DNA from 2 places in the Pseudarthrobacter sp. DSP2-3-2b1 genome. Region 2 is predicted to be linked to the other one. Evidence: predicted binding sites of a transcription regulator. Region 2 holds the regulator's gene; the other holds the start of a gene.
The links. The regulator HspR, encoded in region 2, represses chaperone genes until heat shock. The targets are predictions, from matches to a motif close to AAGTTGAGTCNNNNNGACTCAACTT.
Positions count from the first base shown of each region.

Region 1: a site for HspR is predicted at 3,125-3,149, ahead of clpB (ATP-dependent chaperone ClpB). Genes of this name have one in related genera too.

Region 1 is NZ_JAFCTI010000018.1:36,718-45,231, reverse strand. It holds gene ACP7AX_RS17920 (DUF4287 domain-containing protein) at 130-426, shown strand; gene clpB (ATP-dependent chaperone ClpB) at 436-3,093, opposite strand; gene ACP7AX_RS17910 (YciI family protein) at 3,319-3,660, shown strand; gene ACP7AX_RS17905 (alpha/beta fold hydrolase) at 3,672-4,505, opposite strand; gene ACP7AX_RS17900 (MarR family winged helix-turn-helix transcriptional regulator) at 4,620-5,084, shown strand; gene ACP7AX_RS17895 (hypothetical protein) at 5,081-5,731, opposite strand; gene ACP7AX_RS17890 (sulfate/molybdate ABC transporter ATP-binding protein) at 5,850-6,914, opposite strand; gene ACP7AX_RS17885 (ABC transporter permease) at 6,911-7,786, opposite strand; gene modA (molybdate ABC transporter substrate-binding protein) at 7,798-8,514, opposite strand, start outside.
Region 2 is NZ_JAFCTI010000014.1:97,008-105,521, reverse strand. It holds gene urtE (urea ABC transporter ATP-binding subunit UrtE) at 1-296, opposite strand, end outside; gene urtD (urea ABC transporter ATP-binding protein UrtD) at 296-1,135, opposite strand; gene urtC (urea ABC transporter permease subunit UrtC) at 1,132-2,367, opposite strand; gene urtB (urea ABC transporter permease subunit UrtB) at 2,364-3,248, opposite strand; gene urtA (urea ABC transporter substrate-binding protein) at 3,285-4,550, opposite strand; gene ACP7AX_RS16280 (hypothetical protein) at 4,919-5,290, opposite strand; gene ACP7AX_RS16275 (heat shock protein transcriptional repressor HspR) at 5,439-5,864, opposite strand; gene ACP7AX_RS16270 (DnaJ C-terminal domain-containing protein) at 5,880-6,854, opposite strand; gene ACP7AX_RS16265 (nucleotide exchange factor GrpE) at 7,126-7,839, opposite strand; gene dnaK (molecular chaperone DnaK) at 7,842-8,514, opposite strand, start outside.

The DNA of each region.
Region 1 (8,514 bases), on a different contig from region 2:
CTCCTAGGCCTTTGTTCACGACGATCCTCGGCCGCCATCAAGTTGTCAAGGTTGAAAGGGCACCGGGGCAGTAGTGGCGTTGGCTAGGATTCAGGACATCACGGGTTACCTGCAACCGAAGGAACGTCCATGTCATTCCAGGCCTACCTCGACACGATTGAAGACAAGACCGGCCTCACTCCGCGCGAACTGGTCACTTTGGCCCAAGCACGGGGGTACGGCGATCCCGCCACAAAAGCGGGAACCATCACGGACTGGCTGAAGGGAGACTACGGACTCGGCCGGGGCCATGGGATGGCGCTCGTGCATGTCATCAAAAACGGCCCGAAGATTGACGACAAACATGTCGGGTCAGGCGGCACCCACAGTGACGCCTCCGATGAGCTATGGCTGGACGGCCAGGCCACAAACCCCAACAAAGCCTGAGCGAAAGTCCTATTCCTTCCGCCGCACCACCAGTCCGGTGCCGGCGGGAGCACCGCCGTCGGGCCCTGTCTTGGCCTCCAGCCCATCAACGGTGAGTTCGTCGACGTCGGCCGCGGCGTCAACGAGCACGGTGTCACCGTCCGCGATGTCCCCGGCCAGGATGGCCTTGGCCAGGCGGTCGCCGATCTCCCGCTGCACCAGCCGCCGCAGCGGCCGGGCACCGTAAGCAGGATCGAAGCCGGACATGGCCAGCCAGGCGCGGGCGCCTTCAGTCACGTCCAGGCTGAGCCGGCGGTCATGAAGCCTCTTGCCGAGCTCGGCCACCTGGAGTTCGACGATGTGCGCCAGCTCGTCCACTGTCAGGGCGTCGAACAGCACCACCTCGTCCAGCCGGTTCAGGAATTCGGGCTTGAAGGACGCGTTGACCGTGGCCATCACGGCGTTCCGCTTGGCCGCGGGATCCAGCGTCGGGTCCACCAGGAACTGGCTGCCCAGGTTGGACGTCAGCACCAGGATGGCGTTGCGGAAGTCCACGGTGCGGCCCTGGCCGTCGGTAAGGCGGCCGTCGTCGAGCACCTGCAGAAGGATGTCGAATACCTCGGGGTGGGCCTTTTCAACTTCGTCCAGCAGGATGACGGAGTACGGCCGGCGGCGGACGGCCTCAGTCAGCTGGCCGCCCTCCTCGTACCCCACGTAGCCGGGAGGGGCGCCGACGAGCCGGGCCACGGAGTGCTTCTCGCCGTACTCGGACATGTCGATGCGCACCATGGCGCGTTCGTCGTCGAACAGGAAGTCCGCGAGGGACTTGGCGAGCTCGGTTTTGCCCACGCCGGTGGGGCCCAGGAACAGGAACGAACCCGTGGGGCGGTTGGGATCGCTGATGCCTGCCCGTGCACGGCGGACGGCATCGGACACGGCCGTAACAGCCTTGGATTGGCCGATCAGCCGTTTGCCGAGCTCCTCCTCCATGTGCAGCAGCTTCTGGCTTTCGCCCTGCAGCATGCGGCCGGCGGGGATACCCGTCCAGGCGGAAATGACCTCTGCAATATCGTCTGCAGTGACCTGTTCAGCGACCATCTGGCTGGATTTGTCCGTGTTGGCTTCCTCCGCGGCTGCGGCTGCACTCAGTTCACGTTCCAGGGCCGGGATCTCGCCGTAGAGCACGCGGGATGCCGTTTCAAGATCGCCTTCACGTGCGGCCTTGTCATAGGTGGACCGGAGTTCGTCCAGCTTCGCCTTCAGGTCACCCACCCGGTTCAGCCCGGCCTTCTCGGCCTCCCAGCGGGCGTTGAGTGCATCCAGTTCTTCTGTCTTGTCCGCCTTGTCTGCCCGGAGCGCTGCCAGCCGCTCCACGGAGGCAGGGTCGCTTTCGCCTTCGAGGGCAAGCTCCTCCATGGTCAGCCGGTCCACCTGGCGCCGGAGCTGGTCGATCTCCTCCGGTGCGGAATCGATCTCCATGCGGAGCCGGGACGCGGCTTCATCCACCAGGTCGATGGCCTTGTCCGGCAACTGGCGGCCTGAGATGTAGCGGTTGGACAGCGTGGCGGCGGCAACGAGCGCTGAGTCAGCGATGGTCACCTTGTGGTGCGCCTCGTAGCGTTCCTTCAGCCCGCGGAGGATTCCGATGGTGTCCTCCACGCTGGGCTCACCCACGTAGACCTGCTGGAAGCGCCGTTCCAGCGCCGCATCCTTCTCGATGTTTTCGCGGTACTCATCCAGGGTGGTGGCACCGATCAGGCGCAGCTCCCCGCGGGCCAGCATGGGCTTGAGCATGTTGCCGGCATCCATCGAGGATTCACCGCTGGCACCGGCGCCCACCACCTGGTGGATCTCGTCAATGAAGGTGACAATCTGGCCTTCGGAGCTCTTGATCTCCTCGAGCACCGCCTTGAGCCGCTCCTCGAACTCGCCGCGGTACTTGGCCCCGGCCACCATGGAGGCGAGGTCCAGGGCGATCAGGGTTTTACCGCGCAGGCTTTCGGGAACGTCGCCTTGGACAATCCGCTGCGCAAGTCCCTCCACCACCGCGGTCTTGCCCACCCCGGGTTCGCCGATGATGACCGGATTGTTCTTGGTGCGGCGGCTGAGCACCTGAATGATGCGCCGGATTTCGTTGTCCCGCCCGATCACCGGATCCAGCTTCCCGGAACGCGCCATCGCCGTCAGGTCGGTGCCGAACTTTTCGAGCGACTGGAAAGTGTTCTCCGGGTCCGGACTGGTGACTTTGCGGTCACCGCGGACACCCGGCAGGGCAGCGAGCAGCGCCTCATGGGAGGCACCGGCGTCGCGCATTAAACGGCCGACGGCGTCACTCCCGGCCGAGAGCCCCAGCAACAGGACCTCGGTGGAGACAAACGTGTCGCCCAGGCGGTCCGCCTCGTTCTTGGCATTCTGGATGGCCTGCAGGGCAGGCCGGGACAGCTGGGCCTGCTGAGTGGAACCGCCGGACGTTGCCGGTAGCGCCTTGATGGCCGTGCTTGCCTGGACACTCACGGCGTCCGGGTCAGCCCCGGTGGCGCGGAGAAGTGCGACGGCGACACCCTCCCGCTGATCCATCAGTGCCTTAAGAATGTGTGCGGGCTCCACCTGCGGATTGCCGGCCGTGGAGGCGTTCATGGCCGCAGTGGACAGAGCCTCCTGGCTCTTGGTGGTGAATTTGACGTCCAAAGAGAGCTCCTTCCGGGTTTACGTAATCGCTAAGTTGAGTCTAGTACGCTCAACCCTGACGTGCGGTTTCTTTGGCACCTATTTTGCCGACAGCGAACCCGTAAGTCCGGGCAACGCTGGCTGGGCCGGTGATCTTCCTTGCACTGTATCGCCGCCCGGGGAATCATCCTAGGATCGTTGTGTCCGGCGGCAACGGTGCCCCGGCCAGTCAAGCGGAGGATTGCCATGAAGAAATTTGCTGTTCTTTACATCGCACCGCAGTCAGCCCAGGAACAGATGGCCCAGAGCACGCCGGAAGCCGCCCAGGAAGGGATGAAGGCCTGGATGCAGTGGGCTGACCGCGCCGGAACCGGCCTCGTGGACATGGGAAATCCGCTCGGGGAGGGCAAGGAAATCACCGCCACGGGAGTCTCGGAAGTCAGCAGCTCAAACCACATCGGCGGCTACGGCATCATCCAGGCCGAAGACCTGGCCGGGGCCCAGGCGCTGCTCGACGGGCACCCGCACCTGATGATGCCCGGTGCCAGCATCCAGGTCTACGAGTTCCTGGACATGCCCGGAATGTAGCGGGCCCGTCTTCATGGCATGCTCCGCGAAGGTTGGGCCTGACCCCGGGACCTGTTGCCCGCCCAAAAGGCCAGGACGCGTTCGGCTACTTCCCGGGGTGCAACCAGCAGCGGAGCCACGTGACCGGCTCCCGGAACGCGCTCGAATTGGCCACCGGGGACGGTCCGCGCTGCACGCTCAGCCTCCTGCGGATCATTCATCGGATCGTCGCGGCCCACCAGCATCAAGGTGGGGACCTGCAGCCGCGGCAGGACGGGCCGCAGGTCGTAACGGTGCAGCATCACCGACTGCATGGCCCAGTATTTGCCGGTCTTGTCGCCTCTGCGGAACGCCGCACTGACGGCGGCGGCAGCCGGCGGTGCCGTCTTCGCCGCGTCCCGTCCCGCGAGCGCCGCCGCTATTGTCCTGCTGAAAGGACCCGGGCCAACCACGCGGTAGAGGTAAACGAGTAGGGCCGCCTGCCTGCGCTCCGCCCTCGACAGCGGATATGCCGGCGTGCCTATGGTGGTCAGCGTCCGGCAGCGCGCAGGGTACCTGTCCGCAAAAACGATGCCCACATGCCCACCCCAGGCGTTACCCACCCAGTCCACCGGAACCGTGATGTCCAGGGCGTCAAGAATCTGTCCGGCTGCGGCGGCGCAGTCCTCTAGCGAATAAAGCCGGCGAGGCCCCGGGCTGTCCCCATGTCCGGGGCCGTCCACCAGGAAAAGCTCGCGCTGCCCGCCGAGGTCCGCCAGGACGTCATCGAAGGTCCGGGAATCGACGAACAGGCTGTGCCACAACACAGCCGGCGGCCCGCTGCCCGTGCGGCGGACCGCCAGAGGACCGAGGGTTGTGTCAATCATGACCGAGGAAGTTTGAGGAAACATGTCCGGCCTCCGGAGGATCTGTCATCCCAAGTGTGGCTACCGCAGGATTTTACTTCGGAATCCGAAGCTTTATGAGATAAAGTTTCCTCCATGACCACCCCGGCGTCAAGGGATTCGCAGCCCCCGCGACTTCCTGTTGGGCAGCTTCTGGTGCGCCTGCTCAGCGAGTTCCGGCGTGAGCTCCTGGCTGAGGCAGAATCGCATGGCTATGGGGACCTTCGCCCGGCCCATCTGCAGATCACCGGCAACATCGGAACCAAGGGAATCCGCCTGACCGCCTTGGCGGCACGGGCACAGCTCAGCCTCGCGGCTACGTCTGAACTGGTCAACGAGCTGCAGAAACTGGGCTACCTGGAACGCCGGCCCGATCCTGCCGATGCCCGGGCCAAGCTCATTTTCCCGACGTCGCGTGGCCTGCAACTCCTCCGGGAGGCGTCCGCCAAAGTACGCGAAATGGAACAGCTTTGGGGTGCCTACGCAGGTGAGCAGCGTTTTGAAGAGGCCTTGCAGACCCTCCAGACCGTCCTTGATGCAACCCGCCGGCTCAAGGCCTAGCCGGGGGCCGGGGTCTGCTCGATGTAGTTGATGACGAGGAACTCTCCTGCCGGAACCAGCTCCACGTACCACCGCGTTTTGGTATCCCAGCCCTCCCAGTTCTCCTGTCCGGCCACTGCGGGGCGGTAGACGGCGTCGAACTTCAGGAAAGTACCGTTGTCCGTAGCGCTCGAGTCGATCTCCTGCAGCAGTTCGAACGTGCCGCGCCCGCCCAGCTCCGGTTGCGCCTTGCGGACCGCCGCGAGGTTCTGCTGGTTGAGCACCTTCACCGCGGCAAAGTACTGCTGCCAGGCGACGTCGGTGTGGGTGGTGAACAGGTTGTTGGCGTAAACCTCGGCGTTCCTGGCTGCGAGTTCAGCCACGCAGTTTTCGGGGACTGCCGTTCCCGGGCTCCACGCCGTGACCAGCTCGGAGCCGGCATTAAGCCAGCCGCTGTAAGAGTTCAGGACACTTCCGATGGATTCGCGCGGCGTCCCCTTGGGGATCCGGACCGGCATCACGTCATCGCTGCCTACGAATGGACACTCGGGCGGCAGGACCGAGACGGGCGTTGCCGGCGCGATGTCCGGCGGCGACGGAAACAGGCTGCATCCGGTCAGGCCGGCCAGCAGCGCCAGGACGGCAGCCGCCGTCGTCATCTTCTTCATATGGTTCCCCCAATACGGCCGCCGCTACCGGACGACGCTGACCAGCCTACCTGCATCCGGCGTGCAGGATGTGAGAGAGCGTCCGCCCAAAAGGCGCAGGATGTGAGAGAGCGTTGGTTCAGGCGGGGTAGATCGCCACTGCTCCGGCTTTGACCACGAAGTAGACCTGCATGCCAGGTGCCAGCCGCAGATCGGCGGCGGCCGCCGTCGTGATATCGGCGCTGAGCAGCCCGCCCTCCCCGGCCCGGACCCTGATGCCGTCGCCGTGCGGCTCGAGGTCCGTGATGGTGACGGCGAAGGAGTTCCGCGGGCTCCCGTGCGCCTCGGTGAGGAAGATGGAAACGGCCGACGGCGGGAAGACAGCCACGCCCGGCTGCCCGGTGGGGAGCGGGCCGGGGAGGTCATCGTGCTGTCCGTAGAGATTCAGGGCTCCTGCGAGGAGGCCGTGTTCGGTGATCTGTCCCGTCACGAAGTTGAGTCCCGCCAGCCCCGCCGCAAACCGGCTCCGCGGGCGCTGCAGGACGTCACGGGTGGGGCCTTCCTCGCTGACTTGGCCGTCCTCGAGGATGATCACGCGGTCCGCCAGCATCAGGGCGTCAAGGGCGTCGTGCGTGATGATGATGGCGCGGCGGCCCGCGAGCACACGTTTGAGGAGCCTTCGGAGCAACGGCGCTGCGTGGATATCCAGTGCAGCCAACGGCTCATCGAGCAGGAGGAGGCCGGGCTCGGCGGCGAGCGCGCGCGCCACGGCTACGCGCTGCGCCTGGCCGCCGGACAGCTCCGTGGGGCGGCGGGACTGCAGTTCCGTGGCCTCCACTTCGGCGAGCCAATGCAGGGCCGAGTCGGTGGCGGCGCGTTTGGCAACACCGCCGCTCCGGGGGCCGAAGGCCACGTTCTCCAGCACAGTCAGGTGCGGAAAAAGCAGCGGCTCCTGGGCCAAGAGTGCGGTGCCGCGCCGGTGCGGGGCTGTCCACTGGTTCCGGCCGTCTGTGAGATCGAAAAGCGCTTTACCGTCCAGTGCGGACCTGCCCGAATCCGGCTGCAGCAGTCCCGCGATGACATTCAGCAGCGTGGACTTCCCTGCACCGTTCGGTCCCATGACCGCCACGGTTTCGCCGGGGCCCACCGTCAGGGAGACGTCGAAATCGCGGGCGGCCACGGCTGCCTCAACCGTGAACGTCACCGGGCATCCCCGCCCCGGGCGGGCGCCGTCGTCGTACTTTCCCGGCCAGGCACGCCGGAACCGCGGTAGGCGAGGGCCACCACGGCCACTGCGACGGCTACAAGGACCAGCGATAGTGCGACGGCGGCATCGGCATCTGTTTCGCGCTGCAGGTAGATTTCCAGCGGCAGCGTCCGGGTCACCCCCTGAAGGCTGCCAGCGAATGTGAGGGTGGCGCCGAACTCACCCAGGCTGCGGGCGAAGGACAGTACCGCCCCTGAGGCCAGACCGGGCAGAACCAGCGGCAGGGTGACCCGGCGCAGAACCGTGCTGGGGCTGGCGCCGAGAGTGGCGGCTACGGCCCCGTACTTTGGCCCCGCGGTGCGGAGAGCCCCCTCGAGGCTGACCACCAGGAACGGCAGCGCAACAAACGTCTGGGCCAGGACCACGGCGGTGGTGGAGAACGCGATCTGGATACCGGCCACTTCCAGGGTCCTGCCCAGGAGTCCCTGCCTGCCGAAGGTGTACAGCAGGGCAATGCCGCCCACCACCGGCGGAAGCACCAGCGGCAGGAGGACCAGCGAGCGCAGGACCCGCTGGCCGCGGAAGCTGCCGCGGGCTAGGACCAGCGCAAGCGGGACCCCGAGGACTATGCACAGGACGGTGCTGGCGGCCGAGGTGCGGAGGCTCAGGCCGAGGGCAGCCAATGAAGACTCCGAGGTGACAAGCGGGATGAACTGCGCCCAGTTGACCCTTGCCACCATGGCAATGAGCGGCAGCACCACCAACAGCGCCCCTGCCGCGGCCACGGCATAGATCCAGCCGGGGATGCCGGTGTACGTGGCTGGCCTGCGGGGCTTTACGGTGCGGCGGTTCACGATATGCTCTGTCACGGTGCGCCGGTTCATGGTGCGCCGAAGCCCGCGGCGGCCAGGACAGCCTGGCCTTCCGCGCCGAGGACAAACTCCACAAAGGCGTCGGCCGCCGGTCTGTTGCCGGCGCCCTTTACGGCGGCGATGGGGTAGGTGTTGACGGCTTTGGCGGCCTCCGGGAAGGGGATCTGTTCCACCTTGGTGCCCGCGGTTTTGGCATCCGTCATGTAGACCAGCCCGGCGTCGGCCTCCCCTGAGGTGACCTTGCCCAGGACGTCGGTGACGGAGGATTCCTCGCTCACGGGCTTGAGGGTGGTGCCGGTCTCCTGCTCGATCATCTTGGCGGCGGCACCGCAGGGCACTTGATTGGCGCACGCCACTACCTTGATGCCCTGCCTGCCGAGGTCGCCGAAGCCGGTGATGCCTGCGGGGTTCCCCGCCGGTACAACGATGGCGAGGGTGTTGGCAGCGAAATCCCGGGGTTCGCCGCCTACGAGGCCTTCGTTCCTTAATTTGGCCATGTTCCGGGTGTCGGCCGAGGCGAAGACGTCTGCCGGAGCGCCTTGGCTGATCTGGGTGACGAGATCGGCCGAACCTGCGAAGCTGAGGGTGACTTGTGTTCCCGGATTGGCTGCTTCGAATTTCCCGGCCAGGTCCGTGAAGGCTCCCTTGAGGGAGGCGGCCGCAAACACGGTGAGCGTTCTCCGCTGACTTGCCGCGCCGTCGTCGTTCGTTCCTCCCGGTGCCGC
Region 2 (8,514 bases):
AGCTGCAGGTTCTCCATGACGGAAAGCTGCCCGAATGACTGCTGGCCCTGCGGCACATAAGCCATGCCACGCGCCACCCGCTGATGCGGGCGGAGGGCGGAGATGTCCTCACCGTCCAGCGTGATGCGTCCTGCCATGGGTTTGAGAAGTCCGACGACGGCGCGCAGCAGCGTCGTTTTGCCGGCACCGTTGTGCCCCAGGACAGAGACAACGGCTCCGTCGTCAACGGACAGGCTCACCCCCGAAATCACCTGGGTGCGGCCGTAGCCGGTCTGAAGATTTTCGATTTTCAGCATCAGTGGCCTTCCGTTCCCGAGGTGCCTGAGGTGCGAGCGACTCCGGAGGTGCCCGAGGTGCCCAGGTAGACGTCCTGCACCTTCGGGTCCGCCTGCACCTGCGCCACGCTTCCCTCGCTGAGGACCTTTCCGGCGGCAAGGACTGAGACCGACGTCGCGTATTCCCGGACGAAGTCCATGTCGTGCTCAATGACCAGGGTGATCCGGCTGGCTGCGATGCGCCGCAGCAGCTCGCCGGTTTCACTCCGCTCATCCTGGCTCATGCCCGCAATCGGTTCATCGAGCAGGAGCACGTCTGAGTTCTGGACCAGCAACATGCCGATCTCCAGCCATTGCTTCTGGCCGTGGGCCAGGATGCCCGCTTGCTTGTCCGCCGCCCCTTCCAGGCCGATGATTTCCAGGGCCTCCTCCACGGCCGGCTCCACGGACTTCCGGCGGCGGAGCATCTTCAGCGGCCCGCGGCCCGAGCCCGCCGCAATGTCGAGGTTCTGGAGCACTGAAAGGTTCTCAAACACGCTGGCGGTCTGGAACGTGCGTCCCACGCCAAGCCGGGCGATCTGGTGCACTTTGCGGCCCAGGATCTCTGTGCCGGTGTGGTTCACTGACCCCGTGGCCGGTACCAGCCCGGTGATGGCATCGATGACGGTCGTTTTCCCCGCACCGTTGGGGCCGATCAGGAACCGCAGGTCGCCCTGCATCACGTTGAGGTTGACGTTGTCCACGGCCAGGAACCCGTCAAAGGTAACCGAGAGGTCGCGGACTTCAAGGTACTTGGGCCGTCCGTGGCGCAGTCCGCCGGCCTGTGGCTCCCCCTCGGGAAGCAGAGTGGGCGTAGTCATCGGCTGACCTCCTCGGACTTGGTTGTTCTCGTGCCAGCTCCGGAGTCCGGTGCTGCCGGAGTTTGGGCCGCCGCGTCAGTCGCTGCGGGGGATGGTGCTGCGGGGCTCGGGGCCGCATGGCTTGGAGCCCCAGGGCTTGGAACCGCGGGTGCCGCTGCTTCCTGTCTGGCCGCCGCCTGCGGGGTTCCGCGCCGCCGCCGCACCAGCGCCGGCAGGGAGGCAAGCCCGCCAGGCATGAACCCGATGACCAGGACGAACAGCAGCCCCTGGAAGTACACCCAGAAAGACGGGAAAGTGGAGGACAGGCTGGACTGGGCTGCGGCGACGCCAACCGCGCCCAGGACCGGCCCCAGCAGGGTGGCCCGGCCGCCGATCGCCACGCCGATCAGGAAGGCGATGGATGGGATCACGCCCACATCCGCCGGTGAGATGATCCCGACCAGCGGGACGAACAGGGCCCCTGCGATGCCTGCCAGAATGGCTGCAACCACGTAGATGACAGTCTTGACGGTGGCGGGATCGTAACCAAGGAAACGGACCCGCTCCTCCTGGTCCCGGACTGCCACCAGCAACTCGCCGAGCCTACTGTGCATCAACTGCCGGGCAGCGGCGAGGGAGAGCAGGAGGATTACCGCCGCGATCATGTACAGCATGAGCTTGTTGTTCGGGTCCTTCAGGTCGAAGCCGAAGAAGGACCGGAACCCGTTGAGGCCGTTGGAGCCGCCGGTGGTGGCCTGCTGGCCAATCAGGAACACGGCAAAGGCGGCCGCCAGGGCCTGGCTGAGGATCGCGAAATAGGCGCCTTTGACGCGGCGCTTGAAGATGGCCAATCCCAGAATCAGCGCCACCAGGCCCGGCACCAGCACCACGGCCAGCAGCGTCACCGCGGGGCTGCGGAACGGTTCCCACCAGCCGGGCACCTCGCCGCTGCCGTAAAGGGACATGAAGTCCGGAACCCCGGAGCCGCCAAAGAGTGACGCGTCGGCCAGTTTCATGTGCATGGCCATGATGTAGGCGCCAAGACCGAAGAACACCCCCTGGCCCAGGGTCAGCATCCCGCCGCGGCCCCAGGCCAGGCCGATGCCCACAGCCACGATGGCAAAGCAGAGGAACTTCCCGAGCAGGGCAAGGTTGAACGCGGGGAGTACTGCAGGTGCAATCCCCAGGAGCAGGACCGCGCCGAGGGCGAATCCGGCCGCGGTTCCCATCCGTCCGTGCAAAAGGCTTTTCATGCGAGGCTCCTCGTTTTGAGGCTGAAGATGCCCTGCGGCCGGAGCTGGAGGAACACCACAATCACGATCAGGATCAGAACCTTGCCGATGCTGGCCGTCGTCGAATACTCGAAGACGGACTGCAGTACTCCCAGGGAAAACGCGGCGATCACAGCTCCCTTGATCTGGCCGATGCCGCCGGCCACCACCACCAGGAAAGCGTCCACGATGTAGTTGGTGCCCAGATACGGGCTGGTGGAGCCAATCAGGGTGACCGCGACTCCGGCGATGCCGGCCAGGCCAGACCCGATGAAGAAAGTCAGCTGGTCGCTGCGCCTTGTAGACACCCCGGAGGTTTCGGCGAGGTCGCGATTCAGGACAACAGCCCGGATCCGACGGCCAAGCGGAGTTGCCTTCAGCAGCAGGACCAGGCCAGCCAGGCACACCAGCGAGAGCGCCAGGATAAAGAGCCGGGTCAGTGGGATGGGGGCGCCGAGCAACTCGATGTTCCCCTGCAGCCAGGCCGGCGCCCGGACATCCACGCTGGGTGCGCCGAAGATGTCACGTGCGGCCTGCTGCAGGATCAGTGCCACCCCGAACGTGACCAGGAGGGTGTCCAGGGGCCGGTGGTACATACGGCGCAACAGCACCGCCTCGAGCACCAGCCCCAGGACACCTCCCACCAGGAAGCCTGCGGGAATGGAAACCAGCAGCGATACCCCGGCGTCGGAGATGGCCCGCTGGACCACGAAGGCCGTGTACGCGCCGGCCATCATGAACTCACCGTGGGCCATGTTGATGACCCCCATCTGGCCGAAGGTTAGCGAGAGCCCCAGTGCTGCCAGCAGCAGCACCGAGCCGAGGCTGAGTCCGGCGAACATCTGCCCTATCAGGAGTTCCATTCCAGCAGGCCTTTCGTCGCTATTCTGGCGCTGCCGCTACTTGGCCAGGTCCTTGGCCCAGTCGTACGTGGCCAGGAAAGGATCCGGTTCAACCGCCGCAGGCGATGACCACACCGTGTCGATCAGGCCGTCCGCATTGATCTTGCCAATGCGCGGGGTTTTGGTGATGTGGTTGTTTTCCCCGTTGACGGTGACCAGGCCTTCAGGCGCCTCGAAGGTCACCCCGTCCGCAGCGGCCTGCACCTTGTCCACCTCGAAGGATCCGGCCTTCTCCACCATGGCTTTCCACAGGTACAGCGAGGTGTAGGCGGCCTCCATGGGATCGCTGGTCACCCGCTCGGAGCCGAACTTGGCCTTGAACGCGGCAACGAACTTCTTGTTGGCCGGGGTGTCCAGGGTCTGATAGTAATCCCACGCAGTCAGCTGGCCCTGCACGTTGTCCAGGCCGACGCCGGGCACTTCCTCCTCGGCGATGGAGACGGAGACCACGGGCATGGTGTCCGCCATTAGGCCGACGCTCTTGTACTGGCGGAAGAAGGCCACGTTGCTGTCGCCGTTGAGGGTGTTGAAGACCGCATCGGCTTTGGAGTCGCGAACCTTGTTGACGATGGTTGAGAATTCGGTGGAGCCAAGCGGGGCGTACTCTTCCCCGAGGACTTCGATGCCTTTTGCCTCGGCGTACGCCTGGATGATCTTGTTCGCTGTGCGCGGGAAGACGTAGTCACTTCCCACGAGGAAAAGTGACTTGGTCCCCTGCTCGGCCAGGTAGTCCAGGGCCGGAATGATCTGCTGGTTGGTGGTTGCTCCGGTGTAGAAGATGTTCTTCGACGACTCCAGGCCCTCGTACTGCACCGGGTAAAAGAGCAATGCGTCGTTGGCCTCAAACACGGGGAGCATCGCCTTGCGGCTGGACGAGGTCCAGCCGCCGAACACGGCGGCGGTGCAGTCCTGCTGGATCAGCTTTCCTGCACGCTCCGCGAACTTGGTGGGTTCGCTGGCGCCGTCTTCGCTGATGACCTCCAGCTGTTTGCCCAGGACTCCGCCGGTAGCGTTGATCTCCTCGGCAGCCAGGGTCAGGGAGTCGAAGACTGTGCTCTCGCTGATGGCCATGGTGCCCGAGAGCGAGTTGATGAACCCCACTTTGACGCTGCTGCCGGACGTGTCAACGCAGGAAGTGCCGCTGCTGGCGGTGGACCCCGCCGACGCCGGATCCGCGATCTGGCTGCCGCAGCCCGCCAGGACAGTGGCCATGGCGGCTGCCGCCAAGGGAAGGAAAGCGCGTTTGGTGACCGAAACCCTCATGTGTACCTGCTTTTCACTCCGCCGTTGCGCTGGGCAGCGGCTCGCCTCCGAGGTCCGTCAGAAGGGACCCCTTGCGATGAATGTAGGAGCGAAATGTTTCGGCGCCTGCGGTGTTGGTTTCGAGACAGTTTCCGGACTGTTGCCACGGCTGGCCTTGAGCGATGGTGAACACCGGACGAGGCACCGGGAACCGCGGAAAAGCGGGGGCTGAGAGTTAACCTGCGGGAAACCTGCCAGAACGTAACCTTGGCCCACCCGCGGGACACAATCAGTCAAGACCACCGATAAAACGGCTCTGACCTGTGGATATGCGTTGATGACCGCGCGGCAGGGCCGCCGTCACAAGCCGAAGAGGTGAACCCGGGAGGCTACCCCATCGCGGGCGCCACGGAGGTGCCACCGCTGAACTGCCGGCGGGCCCAGCGCGCCAGCTTCTTGCCCTTGCCCTTCCACCAGCTGTCCTCGTCCTTGTCGTGGTGCAGGCGGAAGATGATCGCCACCATCACGAACATCGACATGCAGACATCCATCCAGGACCAGGACAACGCGTCAATCAGAACGCTCATGCCGGTAGCGATGATGGCCGGAATGGCCAGCGTCCGGAACACGGTGCTGGCCAGGTAGCGCCGGTGCGACCGCGGCACGGACAGCGCCCGCACCATGTCGAAACAGACGCACACCACCACGATGGTCTGGCCGATGGCGAGCAGGATCAGCCCTGCCGTGGACCCTGCGAACATATGGACTGAAGAACCGAACACGAGAAAACCCCCCGAGGCTTGAACCTGCAGCTGTGAGACCAGCAGCAGTTTCCATTCAAGACAGTGGGGGCGGAACCGTCACGAGTAGTGAGTACTCTAATTTTCGACGCGGGTGCGTGCACTGCAGCTACGTGCCCAGCGCCCGGGGGCGCCAGATCACCACTGCCTGGGAGCGGCCACGGGGCCGCTGGCCGCGGGCCAGGCTGACCACGTCACCGGCTGCACCGGCGGCAAAGATCCGCTGATCCAGGGGATTACGACGGCGGCCCAGTTCCTCGGTCAGTTCACTCACCCTGTGCTGCAAGGCGGCCACCTGGTTCTCCAGCTCCAGGATCCGTTTAATGCCTTCGAGCGAGACCCCTTCATGGGACAGCCGCTGGACCTGGCGCAGCATGTTGACGTCCCGCTGTGAGTAGCGGCGGGACTTCCCCGGTGCGCGGCTGGGCGAGACGATGCCCAGCCTGTCGTACTGCCGGAGGGTCTGCGGGTGCATGTCCGCCAGTTCAGCCGCCACGGAGATCACGAAGATCGGCTGGTCAGCGCTGATTTCCAAGGTCCGCTCCGTCGCCTACAGCCGGGCCTTGGCGGCCAGGCCGCTCCGGACATCGGCGTCCGCGGTTGCTTCGGCGAACGCCTTCACGGCCGCCTCGGCCTCCTTGTTGAGGTTCTTGGGAACCGCGACGTCGATGGTCACCAAAAGATCACCGGTGGCCTTGGTCGTCTTCACGCCGTGGCCCTTCACCCGGAGCGTGCGGCCGGAAGGGGTGCCTGCGGGGACACGGACCCGGACCTTTTCCCCGTCCAGGGTGGGGACCTCGATGTCGGCGCCCAAAGCAGCTTCCGGGAAGGTGACGGGAACGTGGATGCGGAGGTTATCGCCGTCGCGCGTGTAAAAATCGTGGGGCTTGACGGAAACGGCTACCACCAGGTCGCCGTTGCCTGCGGGGCCGGGCTGGCCCTTGCCGCGGACGCGGACTTTCTGGCCGTCCTTGATGCCTGCCGGCACGCGCACGTCGATGACTTCGCCGTTGGGCTCGCGCAGGCCGATGGAGGTGCCGCGGATGGAGCCTGCGAAGGAAATGGTGGTCGAAGCGGTGCGGTCCGCACCCTTCTGCGGGGTCCGCTGGAAACCGGGCTGGGCCCCGAAGCCGCCGCCACCGAACAGGTCAGCGAACTCGGGCGGAATCCCCCCGGCCGTGCTGAAGCCACCGGCGTGGCGTCCGGTGCTCCCGGTGAACAGGCCACCGAACATGTCCTCGAACCCGCCGTTGGCGGCACCGGTGCCGCCTGGAGCAAACCGTGCGCCGCCACCCATGGCCCGGATAGCGTCATACTGCTGCCGCTCATCAGGATCGGACAGCACGGAATAGGCCTCGGAGATGTCCTTGAACTTCTTCTCCGAGGCAGCGTTCCCGGCGTTGGTATCCGGGTGGTGCTGGCGGGCAAGCTTCCGGTAAGCCTTCTTGATGTCGGCGTCGGAAGCGTCCTTGGCGATACCAAGGATCGCGTAAAAGTCCTTGTCCACCCAATCCTGGCTAGCCAATGGCGTTTCCTTTCAAAGTCCTATAACTAACAGCTCTTCGCAGTACAGGGGCCCCCGCCCCTACGCGTGGTGGCTCGGTCCTGACGGACCAAGCCACCACGCTCCGGCAGGCCCGATGCCACTCCCGGGGCCCCTGTACCGCTGCGAGCTTTGTGGTTACCTCACCTTAGGCGAGATGACCGCCAGCGCGGAGGCCGGATATGGGGCGGCGGTGTGGAGGGCACCGCGAAGCGGGCACCGCCCCATATCCGGCGTAGCGCATGGGTGACCCTTACGCCGGAACTGCGACGATCACTTGTGCGGCCCGGAGGACGCGGTCGCCGGAGCGGTAGCCGGAGCGGAGGACCTGGCTGACGGTGTCAACCTCGATGTCCTCGCCGGGCTGCTGGATGAGGGCCTCGTGGACAGTGGGATCAAACTCCACGCCGGTCTCATTGATCCGGACCAGGCCGTACGTCTTCAGCGCGTTCTCCAGCTTGGTGGCGATCGCGGCGAACGGGCCGTCGGCCAGGTCACCGTGCTGGCGGGCAGCATCGACGTCGTCCAAGACCGGCAGCAGGGAGTTCAGGACGCCGATGACGGCCATCTCCCCTGCCACGGCGCGGTCACGTTCGACACGCTTGCGGTAGTTGACGTACTCGGCCTGGAGGCGAAGAAGGTCATTCTTCAGCTCCGCCGCTTCAGCATGGCCTGCTCCCGGCGCTACGGATTCCTCAGCCGGCACCTCGATGCCGTTGAGGATTTCCTCGGCCTGGGCCAGGGCGTCGCCGTCGGTGTCAACAGGTTCGGCCGCCGGGGACGCCGGCTCGCCAACCGGCGCGGCGGCGTGGTGCTCGCCCTCCGGGTGCCGTGCCTGCCCGGTCACCGGGTCAACCTTGCGGTTGTCCCGGATGACCGGCTCCTGGTGGCCTTCGCCCTGCTGGCGTTCCTGCTGCTCCTGGCTTGCGGATGAGTTGTGCTCTTCCTCGTTACCGTGGTGCGGCATGGCTACTTCTTCGCTTCGTCTTCGTCGATGATCTCGGCGTCGACGATGTCTTCGTCAGCCTTCGCGCCCTCGGGGCCCGCTGCGCCTTCGGCACCTGCAGCGCCGGTAGCGCCATCAGGGGAACCTGCCTGGGCGTAGATGGCCTCGCCGAGCTTGCCCTGGGAAGCCTGCAGCTTCTCGAATGCGGTCTTCACCTCGGCGTCATCGGTGCCTTCGAGTGCCTTCTTGAGGGCGTCGACATCGGCCTGGACCTCGTTCTTGACCTCTTCCGGCAGCTTGTCGGCGTTGTCCGCGATCAGCTTGTCCACGGAGTAGGCGAGCTGCTCGGCGGTGTTGCGGGTGTCGGTCGCCTCGCGGCGGGCCTTGTCCTCGGCTGCGTGCTCCTCGGCGTCCTTGACCATGCGGTCAATGTCTTCCTTGGACAGCGCGGTGCCGCCGGTGATGGTCATGGACTGTTCCTTGCCGGTGCCCTTGTCCTTCGCCGAGACGTGCACGATGCCGTTGGCGTCGATGTCGAAGGTGACCTCGACCTGCGGGACGCCGCGCGGAGCCGGGGCGATTCCGGTCAGCTCGAACGTGCCCAGCGGCTTGTTGTCGCGGGTGAACTCACGCTCGCCCTGGAAGACCTGGATGGCCACGGACGGCTGGTTGTCATCCGCCGTGGTGAAGGTCTCG